Regions from separate parts of the Salinibacillus aidingensis genome, predicted to be linked through region 2. Evidence: riboswitches for the same ligand, from Rfam matches in the RefSeq annotation. Region 2 holds a riboswitch; the other holds the start of a gene.
What was found. Region 2 has a riboswitch for S-adenosylmethionine ahead of ACZ5OK_RS13385 (methionine ABC transporter ATP-binding protein). Riboswitches for the same ligand answer to the same signal wherever they lie in the genome.
Positions count from the first base shown of each region.

Region 1: it holds a riboswitch for S-adenosylmethionine, as region 2 does, so the genes downstream of both, ACZ5OK_RS06555 (LLM class flavin-dependent oxidoreductase) here and ACZ5OK_RS13385 (methionine ABC transporter ATP-binding protein) in region 2, are expected to answer to the same signal.

Region 1 is NZ_AP043759.1:1,197,088-1,200,243, forward strand. Features, by position in the region: gene ACZ5OK_RS06545 (phosphomevalonate kinase) at 1-565, shown strand, start outside; gene sdhB (succinate dehydrogenase iron-sulfur subunit) at 621-1,361, shown strand; SAM riboswitch class I at 1,500-1,611, shown strand; gene ACZ5OK_RS06555 (LLM class flavin-dependent oxidoreductase) at 1,904-2,953, shown strand; gene ACZ5OK_RS06560 (ATP-grasp domain-containing protein) at 2,971-3,156, shown strand, end outside.
Region 2 is NZ_AP043759.1:2,509,019-2,512,174, reverse strand. Features, by position in the region: gene gcvH (glycine cleavage system protein GcvH) at 1-27, shown strand, start outside; gene ACZ5OK_RS13395 (toprim domain-containing protein) at 217-591, shown strand; gene ACZ5OK_RS13390 (thioredoxin family protein) at 578-898, shown strand; SAM riboswitch class I at 1,023-1,148, shown strand; SAM riboswitch class I at 1,220-1,336, shown strand; gene ACZ5OK_RS13385 (methionine ABC transporter ATP-binding protein) at 1,635-2,663, shown strand; gene ACZ5OK_RS13380 (methionine ABC transporter permease) at 2,656-3,156, shown strand, end outside.

The sequences.
Region 1 (3,156 bases), 1.3 Mb from region 2:
GTATTCTGCTTTTCAGGCAGACTGGCTCCTTGATCAAATGCAGCAGACCTCTGTCAGGGCTCTGGTTGATCAGCCATGGCCGTATTTATCCATTCGCTCTATAAATCCGCCCGATGGACTTCGCCTCTGTACCGGGTGGACCGGAAAAGCGGCTTCAACAGGGCCGATGATCAAACAGCTGAAGCATGGACAGCAGGAACATCGAAACATTTACCATACCTTCGTGGAAGAAAGCCATGAGGCGGTAAAAGGACTGGTCAGAGGTTTTGACGAAAATGACCTTCCATTGTCCTTACAGAGTTTAAAGAAAAATCGCGCCATCCTTGTAAAATTAGGAAAAGAAGTGGGTATGCTAATAGAAACACCAATATTGGCAAGTTTATCCGAGTTAGCGGAGCAAATAGGAGGAAGTGGTAAATCCTCTGGTGCAGGTGGCGGAGATTGTGGCATCGCGTTTGTTCGCTCACAGCGTCAGGTTGAAGAGTTATGGGAAGCCTGGAGAGAAGCAGGGATTGAACCTTTAAATCTGGATGTTGACCACGATGGAAGCACCTGGCACGAGTAAGCCGATTTACCTCTCTTGCTGGTGAAACCGACTTTTTCTGCAAGGAGGAAGCGACATGGATAACATTGAGGTCAGGATTACCCGTCAGGATCATCCTGAGTCAGAGCCCTATGAAGAAACGTTTTCCATTCCTTATCGATCCAATATGAACATTATTTCTGTTCTGATGGAAATCCGGCAAAATCCGGTGACAAAGGATGGGAAGCAAACCACTCCTGTGCAATGGGATATGAATTGTTTAGAGGAGGTTTGCGGGGCCTGCTCCATGCTGATTAATGGCAAGCCCAGACAGGCCTGTTCAACATTGGTTGACCAGCTGGAGCAGCCGATTACCCTTGCCCCAATGACTACCTTTCCGGTTATAAGGGATTTATTTATCGACCGTGGGAAAATGTTTGATGCGTTAAAGCGTGTAAAGGCATGGATTCCGATTGATGGAACCTATGACATTGGTCCGGGTCCACGCATGAATGAAAATACCCGACAATGGGCCTATGAGTTATCCAAATGCTTCACGTGTGGGGTTTGTCTTGAAGCCTGTCCAAACGTGAACGAAAAAACTGACTTTTTAGGACCTTTCGTATTTGCACAGATTCGTCTGAAAAATGTACATCCCACAGGCGAAATGAATAAAGAAGAGCGTTTGGAAGCCTTTATGGGAGAAGGTGGACTTGAAGAATGCGGAAACTCGCAAAATTGTGTTCAATCCTGTCCTAAAGGAATTCCACTGACTACATCCATTGCAGCCATCAACAGAGAAGCTACGGTGCAGTCGTTTAAAAGCTTTTTTGGGTAAGCGGCTGTCTCCTGATTTCTAATGATATTAAAAAGAAATGGGGTAAAATTTTCACTCCTTTTAGGGAAGTAATCCAATTGGTATGGTTGACATTTTTTCTTTTATGATTTATGATTTTTCTAACAATTTTATATAGGAATCTTATCCAGAGAGGTGGAGGGAAATGGCCCTTGGAAGCCTCGGCAGCAGGTTCTTTTTTGAAAGAATACTGTGCCAAATCCATCAAGTCAGTGTGCTTGAAAGATAAGAGGACGAGTCGATTACAGTGGTTTCAACTCTCTTCTTATTGGAAGAGAGTTTTTTCTTATCCAGCAAATCATAAAAAAAGCTATTTGTGGATTAGAAAACAAGAGAGGCCACGTCCGGCTCCAGCGCCCAGCGACTAGCGTGACTTCCTTCACCTCCGTCCGATAAGTCAACATCGACTCACGCTGTTCGTCGTGTTTCCTTTATCTCCTACGGTTCAGTTCAGTCCGTACGTCGCTAAACGGGCGCTTCCGCCTTTGATTTTTTACATAACAACACAACAGGGAGTGGAGAACATGAAATATGGATTCTGGTTACCGATTTTTGGAGGCTGGCTTCGAAATGTAAAGGATGAACAGATGCCGCCTACCTATGATTATGCAAAAGAAGTGATTCAGTCAGCAGAGAAGTGGGGATATGATACAACCTTAATCGCTGAGTTATATTTAAATGATATTAAAGGAATTGAGCACGATTCACTGGAAGCCTGGACGACAGCTGCGGCATTGGCTGCTGTGACGGAAAAAATCGAAATTATGACGGCTGTCCGGCCAGGGTTTCATCATCCGGCAGTGACCGCAAAACAGGCGGCCAATATTGATCACATCAGTAAGGGGCGTTTTACGTTAAATATCGTGTCCGGCTGGTGGGAAGGGGAGTCCAGACAATACGGCGGGGCTTTCACGAGACACGATGAACGCTATGACCGGACAACTGAATTTCTTGATATTCTTAAAGGAATGTGGACGGAAGATTCGTTTTCCTATAATGGGGACTTCTATCAGGTAGAGGATGCGAAACTGGCCCCTAAACCTGTGCAAAAGCCGAACCCTGTCCTTTATGCAGGGGGAGAGAGTGAAAAAGGCAAGCAGGTGATTTCCTCAGCCTGCGATGCGTATGTCATGCATGGAGGAACGGTAGATGAGGTCGCCAGTAAAATTCAGGATATGAAAAATCGCAGAACAGCAGCAGGGAAGGAGCCCTTGCAATCATTTGGGATGGCAGCATATGTCATTTGCCGGGATACTGAAGAAGAGGCACTGAAGGAACTGGAACGGATTACGACCGTTGAGGATATGAGCGGATATGCAGGCTTTAAAGATTTCACTTCCAAATCCGAGCTTGAGCAAAGGATTCAGTTGCAGGATTATTCGGTTTCCAATCGTGGGTTACGGCCTAATCTTGTCGGAACTCCTGATCAGATTGCCGAGAGAATTTTAGAATACGAGCAAGCCGGAGTAGACTTACTGTTATTACAGTGTTCACCGCAATTAGAGGAACTGAAGCGATTTTCCAATCAGGTTATGCCACTGGTAGAAGAATTACGGGCAAAGGTTCAAAACTAATCTTAAGGAGTGTTTAGATGAGTAAGGTGTATGTCATCCATGAAAATGAAGAATGGACGGAGCATTTATTTAAGAGATTGGAAGAGTTGGAGATTCCCTATGAAGACTGGCTGCTTGATCACGGGTCCATTGATTTGACCGAGGAACCCCCTGAGGGCATCTTTTATAACCGGATGAGTGCTTCCTCGCATACGAGAGGAAAT
Region 2 (3,156 bases):
GAAAAAATGGTCAACGAAGAAGAATAATATGTGGCTTAAAGAGACAGGCAGTGTGCACACGCTGCCTTTTTATTACGCATTAACCGTCCGTAATCCCGTACTTCAAATCTTAAGGGTAACCTAACAAGACAAAGTGGGGGATAAGCGGCCAGTAAATGCCTTATAATTTTCCTATCTATAAGATTAATAATTACATATAATGTTGTGGTGATTGTTATGATCGAGGTAGAGAAAGTCATCATTGTCGAAGGGCGTTCCGATTATAAAAAAGTGAAAGAAATAATCAACGAGCCTCTGCAGATTCTTTACACAAATGGTACGATAAGTATGGATCGGTTGGAAGCTCTTGTAGACGAACACTTCCTGAATGACAAGGAAGTTTATATTTTAGTGGATGCAGATGATCCTGGACATAAGCTCAGAAATCAACTTAGACAAGAGCTCCCCCATGCTATTCATTTATATGTAGATCGTTCTTTTCGGGAAGTAGAAACAACCCCGAATCATGAATTAGCCTCTGTCTTAGCATCCGCAAATCTTAAAGTACACACGGATTTTCTAAAGGGGTATGGTTATCATGCAGGAAATTAACGAAAAAGACTTGCCCATTATTCTGGAAAGTCAATATAAGCAATTTATTTTTCTATACACACCTTTTTGCGGGACGTGTAAAGTGGCGGGGAAAATGCTGGAGACGCTGGAGAATATAGAAAATCTCCCAGACTTTCATACGATGAATGCCTCGCTGTTCCCTGGTTTTATGCAGAACTATCAAATTGAAAGTGTTCCATGTCTGGCTATTATACAGGAAGGACAGATTTTAGATAAAACCTATGCATTCCATTCTGTCCCATTTATGTATGAGAAACTGCTTAAGTATACAGCTGACAAAGAATGACAGCATATGTCAGATTTCCCGGGAAATAAATACGTGAAAAAACAAAAGATATTCAGCGAAAACTGTTGACTGGTTCTAACAGACTATGCTAATATATCAATTATTCAATAAAAATATGAATCTCGTCTTATCAAGAGAGGTGGAGGGACTGGCCCTGTGAAGCCCGGCAACCTTCAAATCATTCTTTGTCTATGATTTGAAACGGTGCCAAATCCTTCAAAGTTAGAGCGCTGGCTTTGATAGATAAGAAGAGAGATAATCGGTTTGTGTTTATCCCTCTTCTTATGGAAGAGGGATTTTTAATTGAATAAGTGAATAGATCTCTTATCACGAGTGGCGGAGGGACTGGCCTGATGAAGCCCGGCAACCATCAGACAAAAATGTTTTGTTTGAGAAGGTGCCAATTCCTGCAAAGCGTATAGCTTTGACAGATAAGAGAACAGAAGATAATCCAGGCTTTTCTGTTCTCTTGTGAACGGAAAAGCTTTTTAATAATTGTTTAGGAAATTATAAAATAGGCAAATTGTGGATAAGAAAAACAAATGAGGCCACGTCCGGCTCCGGCGCCCAGCGACTAGCGAGACTTCCTTCACCTCCGTCCGATAAGTCAACATTGACTTACAAGGTTCGTCGTGTTTCCTTTATCTCCTACGGCTCAGTCCAGTCCGTACGTCGCTAAACGGGCGCTTCCGCCTTTGTTCTAATCAAAACGCAATCATGAAGAGGGTGAGTAAAAGTGATTTCCATTAAAAACCTTTCAAAAATATATAAAAGTAAAAACCGGGATGATGTAACGGCCGTTGATAACATAGACCTTTCGATAAATCAGGGAGAAATCTTTGGAGTTATCGGCTATAGTGGTGCCGGTAAAAGTACATTTATTCGTCTGCTTAACCGTTTGGAAGAGCCGACAGACGGCAAAATCATCATGAATGAAAAGGACATGACGAATTTAAGTAATAAAGAATTACGTAATGAAAGACAAAAAATTGGAATGATTTTTCAGCATTTCAATCTCCTGTGGTCCAGAACTGTATTTGACAATATCGCCTTTCCACTTGAAATTGCCGGGATACCAAAGGAACAACGGAAAAGCAAGGTTCAGGAGCTGATTGAGCTTGTTGGTCTTGCAGGCAGAGAAGATTACTACCCTTCACAGTTAAGTGGAGGGCAAAAGCAAAGAGTGGGAATTGCAAGAGCCCTTGCCAATGATCCGAAAGTTCTTTTGTGTGACGAAGCAACTTCTGCGCTGGATCCGCAAACAACCGATGATATTTTGGATCTGCTGGTGAGCATTAATCAAAAGCTTGGGCTTACCATTATTGTCATCACACACGAAATGCATGTCATTAAAAAGATTTGTCAGCAGGTTGCCGTTATGGATAATGGGAAAGTCATCGAGCAGGGTGAGGTTCTGGAGGTCTTTATGCATCCGAAAGAGAAAACGACTCGCCGTTTTGTACAGCAGGTGATGGGCGAACAGGTGGAGCAGAGCCCCATTCATTATTTCGTGAAGAATTATGAATCTGGCAAGGTTCTCCGGCTTCACTTTGTTGGTGAAACAGCAAATCAGGCTATAATCAGTAAACTTGTAAAAAGGTTTAATGTTGAAATCAATATTTTACAGGGGAACATTACGCAGACTAAAGATGGAGCCTATGGTACTTTGTATGTCCATATGGATGGTCCAGAAGAAGTAGTGAATGAAGCTATTAAATATATACAGCAAACCTCGGTAGAACTGGAGGTAGAAGAGAATGCTTAGAGAATTGTTTCCGAACGTTGTTATGGAAGATTTGAAAGTCGCGACAAATCAAACACTTTATATGACAGGGATATCAGTCCTTGGAACATTGATTCTCGGAATTTTACTTGGATTATTACTGTTTTTGACGGATCGCCAGGGCATACTTAACAGGAGTTTGAATTTTATTACAGCTACTATTGTGAATGTCTTTCGTGCGATACCGTTTATTATATTGATCCTCCTCTTATTCCCTTTTACAGATTGGCTGATGGGAACAATTAGAGGACCAAAGGCAGCTTTACCAGCTCTTATCATTGGGGCTGCACCATTTTATGCAAGGCTTGTGGAAATTGCACTGAAGGAGGTGGATAAGGGGGTAATTGAAGCAGCCAGAGCAATGGGAGCAAAAACGAGACACATCGTATTTAAGGTTCTTTTGCCAGAATCTATGCCCGCTTTAATTTCAGGCTTAACGGTAACAGCCATTAATTTAATTAGCTTTACAGCTATG